4 regions of the Actinoplanes sp. SE50/110 genome follow, and region 1 is predicted to be linked to each of the others. Evidence: riboswitches for the same ligand, from Rfam matches in the RefSeq annotation. Region 1 holds a riboswitch; each other region holds the start of a gene.
What was found. Region 1 has a riboswitch for cobalamin ahead of cobN (cobaltochelatase subunit CobN). Riboswitches for the same ligand answer to the same signal wherever they lie in the genome.
Positions count from the first base shown of each region.

Region 2: linked by a shared signal. The riboswitch ahead of ACSP50_RS02725 (ribonucleoside-diphosphate reductase subunit alpha) and the one ahead of cobN (cobaltochelatase subunit CobN) in region 1 are both predicted to bind cobalamin.
Region 3: linked by a shared signal. The riboswitch ahead of bluB (5,6-dimethylbenzimidazole synthase) and the one ahead of cobN (cobaltochelatase subunit CobN) in region 1 are both predicted to bind cobalamin.
Region 4: linked by a shared signal. The riboswitch ahead of ACSP50_RS25940 (VWA domain-containing protein) and the one ahead of cobN (cobaltochelatase subunit CobN) in region 1 are both predicted to bind cobalamin.

Region 1 is NZ_LT827010.1:7,597,523-7,599,714, reverse strand. Features, by position in the region: gene ACSP50_RS33955 (precorrin-3B synthase) at 1-940, opposite strand, end outside; cobalamin riboswitch at 1,022-1,162, shown strand; gene cobN (cobaltochelatase subunit CobN) at 1,193-2,192, shown strand, end outside.
Region 2 is NZ_LT827010.1:616,936-619,127, reverse strand. Features, by position in the region: gene ACSP50_RS02725 (ribonucleoside-diphosphate reductase subunit alpha) at 1-1,244, opposite strand, end outside; cobalamin riboswitch at 1,380-1,588, opposite strand; gene ACSP50_RS02720 (DUF6346 domain-containing protein) at 1,865-2,192, opposite strand, start outside.
Region 3 is NZ_LT827010.1:5,146,444-5,148,635, reverse strand. Features, by position in the region: gene ACSP50_RS23115 (SIMPL domain-containing protein) at 1-290, shown strand, start outside; gene ACSP50_RS23110 (hypothetical protein) at 355-954, shown strand; cobalamin riboswitch at 965-1,168, shown strand; gene bluB (5,6-dimethylbenzimidazole synthase) at 1,223-1,849, shown strand; gene ACSP50_RS23100 (MmcQ/YjbR family DNA-binding protein) at 1,914-2,192, opposite strand, start outside.
Region 4 is NZ_LT827010.1:5,787,205-5,789,396, forward strand. Features, by position in the region: gene ACSP50_RS25940 (VWA domain-containing protein) at 1-791, opposite strand, end outside; cobalamin riboswitch at 801-1,009, opposite strand; gene ACSP50_RS25945 (glyoxalase/bleomycin resistance/extradiol dioxygenase family protein) at 1,054-1,404, opposite strand; gene ACSP50_RS25950 (SRPBCC family protein) at 1,547-2,068, opposite strand; gene ACSP50_RS25955 (helix-turn-helix transcriptional regulator) at 2,065-2,192, opposite strand, start outside.

The DNA of each region.
Region 1 (2,192 bases):
CAACCAGGCGCTCGGCCTCCGCCAGGAGCCTCGACTGCCGGCTTTCGAGCCGACCCAACGGCACCAGCGCACCCGCGGCGAACTGCCCGTTTCCGGTCACCACACCGACCAGCGCGCCAGCGGCGTCCTGCTCGTTTCCGGTCACCACGCCGACCAGCGCGCCAGCGGCGTCCTGCTCGTGTCCGGTCGTCACGCCGGCCAGCGGGTCGGTCGCAGCCGGACCGCCTCCACCGGGGGCCGGCCCGGCGGGAACCTCGGCCGTGGCGAGACCGAGCGCCGCGGCGACACGCGCGGAGACCCGGGCCGCGCCGTCGGTCAGCTCGCGCAACCGCCACGCGGCCGCGCCGCCGCCGCGCTGCGCCTCCCGCTCGGCCAGGAACGCGTGCGCGCTCGCCAGCAGAGCCTCGATCACCGAGTCGTGGGTCACGCGCAGCCCGGTGTCGCGCCCCCCGAACGTCAGGGCGAACCGGTCGCCGGCCGGGGAGCCGGCGAGCGGGACGGCGGTGACGTCGGCCGCGAGCGGGACCGGCCCGAGAGCGAACAGGAACTTGCCGGGCAGCGCGGCCAGCCCGGGATCGGCGCAGATCGCCGCGTCGAGGCGCCGGACCAGGTCCCGCACGGTGTCGCTCGCCATCGGCGGGGCGGCGATGTTGCGTACCGCGTCGTGGGTTGCCGATGGCAGCAGCCCGGCGGCGCGCAGGCGGGCCGCCACCGTCTCCACCCGGTCTTGCGGGAGTGCTCTGAGCTGCAGGTTCGCTCGGGAGGTGAGCTCCAGGCGCCGGTCGCCGAACTCCTCGGCCAGCTCGCGCAGGCAGCCCAGCTGGGCGCCGGTGAGCATGCCGCCGGGCAGCCGGACCCGCGCCAGCAGCCCGTCGGCGGCGGCGTGCAACCGCAGCGCGCCGGGGCAGGCGTCGGTGTCGGACTGTCGAAGGCGACTCACGGCCCGGATACTACGGGCGGCCCCCGACAGGACCGGAGCCTCGGGTCGGCAGCCCCCTGAATCGTCAGCGGCGTCACAACGTTCGGTAGCGTGTGCGACGACAAGTGAATTCGAGCGGCACTGCCGCGGAGGAAGCCGGTGCGAGTCCGGCGCGGTCCCGCCACTGTCACCGGGTGAGCTGCCCGGGAGCCAGGAACTCCGGTCGCCGTGATTCTTACTACCCGGGGCGCGGACCCCGAGGGGAGCGCACGCGTGTTTCTGCTGCTGTCGACGTCCGACACGGACCTGCTCAGCGCCCGGGCCAGCGGCTCGGCATGGCGGCTGGGCAATCCGGCCCGCACCGGGGTGGCCGATCTGCCGGCCCTGCTGGACGGGGTGGAGCTGGTCGTGGTCCGCATCCTGGGCGGCCGCCGGGCCTGGGAGGAGGGCCTCGACGAGCTGCTCGGCGGGGATCTGCCGGTGGTGGTGCTGGGCGGCGAGATGGCGCCGGACGCCGATCTGATGAAGCTGTCGTCGGTCCCGGCCGGCATCGCCGCGGACGCGCACACCTATCTGGCGCAGGGCGGCGCCGACAATCTGCGGTCGCTGCACGACTTCCTGTCCGACACGGTGCTGCTGACCGGCAACGGCTTCGCCCCGGCGGTGGAGAGCCCGCAGTGGGGGATCCTGCCGCGAGCAGCAGAGGGATCAGGGTCGGACGGCCCGACGATCGCGGTCCTCTACTACCGCGCGCACCACATGGCCGGCAACACCGCGTTCGTCGATGCGCTCTGCCGGGCGATCGAGGCGAAGGGCGCCCGCCCGCTGCCGATCTTCACGGCCTCGCTGCGCACCGCCCCCGACGACCTGCTGGCCGAGCTGCGCAAGGCGGACGCCCTGGTGGTGACGGTGCTGGCGGCCGGTGGCACCCGACCGGCGACGGCGAGCGCCGGCGGTGACGACGAGGCCTGGGACGTCGGCGTGCTGGCCGAGCTGGACGTGCCGATCCTGCAGGGCCTCTGCCTGACCAGTTCCCGCGCCACCTGGGAGGCCAGCGACGACGGCCTGAGCCCGCTGGACGCGGCGACGCAGGTGGCGATTCCGGAGTTCGACGGCCGGATCATCACGGTCCCGTTCTCGTTCAAGGAGATCGATCAGGACGGGCTCTCGGTGTACGTCGCGGACCCCGAGCGGGCGTCTCGGGTGGCCGGCATCGCGGTGTCGCACGCCCGCCTGCGGCACATCCCGCCGGCCGAGCGCAAGGTCGCGCTGA
Region 2 (2,192 bases), 2.3 Mb from region 1:
AAGGTCATCCAGCCGTTGCCGGTCTGCGCGAGCGTGCGCATCATCCGCCCGTACAGCTCCCGGGCCTTGATCTTCTTGACCGCCTTCTTCTCGGCGATCCGGTACGCCTCGGTGAACGCGTCACCGAACAGGTCGGGCAGTTCGGGGGCGTCCGAGGGGTCGATCAGCGACCAGTCCTCGTCGGCTTCGACCCGGCGCATGAACTCGTCCGGGATCCAGTTCGCCAGGTTCAGGTTGTGGGTGCGCCGCGACTCCTCGCCGGTGTTGTCCCGCAGCTCCAGGAACTCCTCCACGTCCGGGTGCCACGGCTCCAGGTACACGCACGCCGCGCCCTTGCGCCGCCCGCCCTGGTTGACCGCGGCCACCCCGGCGTCCAGCGTCTTCAGGAACGGGACGATGCCGTTCGACTTGCCGTTCGTGCCCCGGATCAACGCGCCCCGGCCGCGCACCCGCGACCAGGCGATGCCGATCCCGCCGGAGAACTTCGACAGCTTCGCGACCTGGTGATACCGCTCGTAGATCGAGTCGAGCTCATCCTTCGGCGAGTCGACCAGGAAGCACGACGACATCTGGGTGTGCCGGGTGCCGGAGTTGAACAGCGTCGGTGAGCTGGGCAGATAGGCCAGCGACGCCATCAGCCGGTAGAACCCGATCGCCTCCTGCGCGGTCTGCGACAGTCCACAGGCCACCCGCATCAGGAAGTACTGCGGGGTCTCGACCGGCACCCGCTTGATCGGGTGCCGCAGCAGGTAGCGGTCGGCGACCGTGCGCAGCCCGAAATACTCGAACCGCAGGTCGTTGGCGACGTCCACGGCCGCGTCCAGCTCCGCCCGGTGCGCCACCACGAACGCGTGCGCGTCGTCACCGATCAGCCCCTGCGCGAAGCCCAGCTCGATCGACTCGCTGAACGTGGTCGCACCCTGCTCCCGGACCTCCTGCTCCACCAGGTCGATCAGCAGGCGCGCGGCCAGCCGCGAATACTGCGGCTCCTCGCCGATCAGCTCCGCGGCGGTCTGGATCGAGAGCTTGTCCAGCTCCTCGGTGGTGGCGCCGTCGTACAGCCCGCTGATCGTCTTGGTGGCGACCCGCAGCGGATCCACCTCGTCCAGCCCGGTGATCCACCGCTCCACCGCGGTCACGATCTTGTTGACGTCGACGGGCTCGAACTCACCGTTCCGCTTCCGCACCCGCATCACGTGCCGCCGCTGCTCCGGCACGCCGGTCTTCTCCGGTGTGAGCGTCATGGCGCCCTCTTCCCCCTAGCGAGTCAACAGGCCGAAACCCGCGCGGGAAGACACCGACATCCCGCCGACGCGCGCACGCGTTCGGCGGACCCCCTCGGCGTCGGCCGTCCCGCGCGGCCTCCGACCGCCGCACACGGTCGTATGCGGCGCGCTGGCAGGTCTTCGGACTCGCGGGCGTGTATCGCTTTCCTACTGGCCGTCGCTTCCCAGGCTCACGCCCAGTGCTGATGTGACGGCGGTCGTTCCCACTCACCGCTGCGGGGCAGTCCCGGTCTCGCACCGGATTCCCTCTTGCCTCGGCAACCCATCTCACAGGCCACCGAACCAGCTGCGTCCGACACTATATATGGGATCGACATGCACGGTGCAACGCCACATGGTGTGTCGCACACCCTTGCGCCCACTCCCCCGAAAGCCCCCAAAAGTAGATCCCGGACGGATTACCGGCATCCTCGTGCAGTACGGCACACCGCCCCTGCCAGCGCGCCCGCGCCAGATCGTCGATCATCGCCACGCGCGCCCGGGTCAACCGCGAAACCCCGGCGCCGGCCGGCGCCACCGCCTCGGTCACCGGCTGCATGGCGCCGATCCGCCCCGCCGCACCCGGCTTCAGCACCCGATCACCGCCTCCGCAGGCGGTATCGCACGAAGCCGATGGCGAACAGCAGCGGCGCGACACCGATGATGGAGATGAGGGTGACGAGAGCGGTCACCCACCGCCTTGGCGGCACCTCGGCACGCGAGTAACCGACGCTGCCCCGGCTGCCCGTGTTCTCCCCGATCGTGAAGGTGTCCCCGGGCTTCTCGTCGGTGAAGAAGCCAGGCTTGCCGATCATCACCCGCTCGCCACCGCCGCCGTTCCACCGAATGGACACGGCACACGCTTTGACATAGCCGAATCCGCTGAGACCGATCGGCCCATCGCGCTCACACTGCTCGACGGTGGCC
Region 3 (2,192 bases), 2.5 Mb from region 1:
ACAGCGCGCTGCTCGCCACCGCGCGCAGCAGGGCGTTCGCCGACGCGAAGGGGAAGGCGGAGGCGTACGCGAAGCAGGCCGGCCGGCCCCTGGGCCGCGTCGTCAAGGTCACCGAGTCGGCCCCGGACCTGCCGGCCCCCGGCGACCAGATCCGGGCGGTCAGTTCCGCCATGTTCCCCGCCGACTCACCGGTCCCGATCGAACCCGGCCGCCAGCGGCTGTCGGCCACCGTGACGGTCGAGTGGCTCTTCGCCAGGACCCCGGCCCCGAAGGTCGCCGCCCGAGGGTGACAGCCCGGTCGGACCCACGGCAAGCCGGCACCGGCCGCGAAGTCGTCAGTCGACGGCGCGGCCGGTGACACGCGATCCGATCACGACCACCGCTGTCCTTGACCGGCACCAGGGTCTGCACCGGGGGATGCGCCGGGCCCGGCGGCACCGCGCCGACGGTGACCGGGAAGGCGACGCCGGGTCGGGGAAAGTGCGGTGGCCGGTCGGCGGTCAACGCCGTCCGGGCGTCCTGACCGAGGTGTGGGACCGGGACGACGTGCTCAGCAGGATCGGGTACCCGCTGCCGGTCGCCGTCCGGCAGCCGGTCACCGCCGACTGGTCCGTCGAGCGCACCGCGGGCCTGCGGGTTCAGGCGGCCGACGTCCTGCGCTTCGTCGGGCCGGGCCGGACGGTGCAGGTGGAGCCGTTCACCCTGCCGGCCGGGCTCGCCCCGGACACCGGCATCGCCGAGATGAGCGGGATGCTGCCGGACGAGCGTGCGGGTGAGCTCACCGAGCGGGACGGTGAGGTGGTCCGTCGCGCGTTCTGCCTGGATGCCGGCGAGCAGCACGAGTTCTACGGTTACGTGGCGAAGCCCGGTCATCTCATCGCCGTCACCTGCAGGTATGACGACCCGGCCGACCGGGACTGGGCCGAGCGCGTCTGGCGGTCGGTGGGACGGTAGCGTCTCGGGTGGCACGAACTTGTTGCGAGGTGCCCCACCGGCGACGGCGGGGAGAATCTGGGAAGCCGGTGTGAATCCGGCACGGGCCCGCCGCGGTGACCGGGGAGCCGCCGCCCACGCGCGTGAGCGCAGCCACTGGCCGGCCGGCCGGGAAGGCGGGCGGTGAGGCGTCGATCCGGGAGTCCGAAGACCGGCCTCGCGCCCATCGGCCCCCTCCGGGCCTGAGCAGCGGGAGCCTGCCCACATGCACGATCAAGATCAACTTCCGATGGCGCTGTACGACGTGATCCACCGCCGCCGCGACGTCCGCGCCGAGTTCACCGGTGACCCGGTGCCGCCGCCCGTGCTCGACCGCATCCTGACCGCCGCACACGCCGCCCCCAGTGTCGGCCTGTCCCAGCCGTGGGATTTCCTGATCGTCCGCGACCGCGCCCTGCGCGAGGCGTTCCACGAACACGTGTGTCACGAGCGTGAGGTGTTCGCCGCCACCCTCGACGGCGCGGCCGCCACCCGCTTCGCCCGGATCAGGATCGACGGGATCCTGGAGTCCACCCTGTCCGTCGTCGTCACCTACGACCCGCGGCGCGGTGGCCCGGCCGTCCTGGGCCGCCACGCGATCGCCGACGCCGGCCTCTACTCGGTCTGCCTGGCCATCCAGAACCTGTGGCTGGCCGCCACCGCCGAGAACCTGGGCGTCGGCTGGGTCTCCTTCTACCGCGAGCCGTTCCTGCGGGATCTGCTCGGGATCCCGCCCGCCGTCCGCCCGGTCGCCTGGCTCTGCCTCGGCCCGGTCAGCCGCCTGCAGGAGACCCCCGACCTGGAACGCCACGGCTGGCGCCACCGCCGCCCGCTGGCCGACGCCCGCCACGAGAACCGCTGGCGCGCCTGCTCCTGAAGTCGCGGGCAGTGGATCCGTCGCCGGCCTCAGGCGCGCGGCCCAAACCAGGGGGACCGCCTGCTCACACCGCCGGGCGGGGCGCCCCGCCCGGCGTGACCCGGGCGGCCAGGAACTTCGGGGCCTGCTCGCCGTAGCTGTCGGTGAGCAACTCGGCGATCTCGTCCCAGTCGGTGTGCTCCCCGAGGACCGCGGCCGCGACGTTGGCCCCCCAGGGGGCGCGCAAGTACGGAAAGCCCGCCGCGGTCAGGCCGAGCAGATCCGCGGCGGGCACCCGGAACGTGATCACGGTCGGCGCCTCGCCGCCGACGGCATGCCGCGCATAGGCCGGGTTGCGCTCCAG
Region 4 (2,192 bases), 1.8 Mb from region 1:
GCTCGCGCGGCGGCGATCCGGGCCGCGTACTCCCGCTCGTCGTCGGCGAAACGGGCCGCGAACCCGGCCGGATCCAGCTCGTATGCCAGCCGCCGGCGCACCACCTCGGCCCGCAGCCGCGCATCCCGCGGCGCCGCCACCGTGACCACCAGCCCGAACCGGTCCACCAGCTGCGGCCGCGGCTCGCCCTCCTCCGGGTTCATCGTGCCCACCAGCAGGAACCGCGCCGCGTGCTTGACCGAGACCCCGTCCCGCTCCACGTGCGCGCGGCCCATCGCGGCCGCGTCCAGCAGCAGGTCCACCAGGTGGTCCGGCAGCAGGTTGACCTCGTCCACGTAGAGGACGCCCCGGTGGGCGGCGGCGAGCAGCCCCGGCTCGTACGCCTTCACCCCGTCGGCCAGCGCGCGCTGGATGTCGAGGGTGCCGACCACCCGGTCCTCGGTCGCCCCCACCGGCAGCTCGACCAGCGTCGCCGCCCGGTGCCCGGCCGGCGTGTCCGCGGGATGCGGCCCGTCCGGACAGTCCGGGTCGGGCGCGGCGGGGTCGCAGGCGAACCGGCAGCCGCGCACCACCGTCACCGGCGGCAGCAGCCCGGCCAGCGCCCGGACCACGGTGCTCTTGGCGGTCCCCTTCTCACCGCGGACCAGGACGCCGCCCACCGCCGGCGACACCGAGGTCAGCAGCAGCGCGAGGCGCAGATCGTCCAGGCCGACCACGGCCGAGAACGGGTACGGAGTAGTCACAGGGTGTTCCCTCCCGGCGGGTGTCCACGCCCGCACGTCGGCTGTCACGAGCGGCCGGAGTCTCCTGACTCCCGGATCGCCGTTTCCCGCCCACCTTCCAGCCCGCGGGCCGTGGTGTGCCGCCGCCACCTCGGCCCGGAAGCCGTGGTGTGCCGCGGCCCTGCGCGCCGGCCGCACCGGCCGCAGGGCCGTGGCGTGCTGTCGCGTCAGCGGGTCGCTCCCCGGTCACAGTGGCGGGACCGTCCCGGACTCGCACCGGGTTCCTCCGCAACCGCTCGGACGCCAATCTTTCCCACCCCGGACCTGCCCGTCAAACAGCGACCAGGCAGATCACATGTCCATCAGGGTCGGTGAGGACCGCCTGGCGCTCACCCCACGGCTGATCCGCCGGCGCGTCCACGACCGTCGCCCCGGCCTTCTCCGCGGCCGCGGTGGTCGCGTCCACGTCGTCGACCCGGAAGCTGGCCGCCACCCCGGCGAGTCCGGCTGTCGGCGGCCGCTGGTGGAGCATGAGTTCGGTGGTGGTGCCCGGCACGTCCAGCCGGGCGATCTCGCCGAACTGCGCGGTCACGGTGAGCCCGAGCGCGTCCCGGTACAACCCGAGCGCCCGGTCGAGGTCGGCAACGGAGACGATGATGCGCTGCAATCCCTGTACGGCCATGCGCCGACCCTACTGATCGAGGTTCCGGTGACCGCCCGCGGATGGTGGGGTGCGGCGATCCGCCCTGAAAGCTGACCGGCCGGCTCCGCCACCATCGCCGTGGCCGGGAACAGCGGTCCGTCATCCGCCGCGGCGCACGCCATCAGGATCCCGAATCTGACCGAAACTGTTCGGCGTAGCGGTCCCGCAGGTCGCGCCAGCCGTGGTCCATCGCCGACCGCCCGCGGATCGCGCTGACCGACTCGCCGTCGAGCAGCCGCCGCAGCACCCCGGTGCACAGATCCCAGCCGGCAGCCACCATCGCATCCATGTCACGATCGGTCAGCGTGTGCCGCAGCGTCAGTCGGGTCCCGCCTGCGGCCGCGGCGAGCTCCCAGCGCAGCAGGTCTTCACCCCAGGTGTATTCCAGCAGGTGGGGTGGCTCGACCCGGACGATTTCGGCGGGCAGCGCGGTCCGCTCGTCGCCGTCGACCAGGGTCAGCGTCGCGGGGCCGGGCGCGGTCAGCGGGCGGTCCGCGGTGAACGGCGCCCACCGATCGAGGCGCTCCGGGTCGGTCAGCGCGTCCCAGACCTCGCCGGGCGGCTGGGGCAGATCGCGGATGAGGATCAACGTCCAGCGGTCACCGTCGGCGGCGACCCGGGCTTGCGGCTGTGGTCCGGTCATGGCTCCTCCTCGAGAAGGTGTTCGCCGAGGGCGTCCCGATGCCGGCTCCAGAGCCTGCGGTATGGCGTGAGCCACGCGTCGAGCTGCCGGAACGGGCCGGCCTCCAGGTGGTAGATGCGCTGCT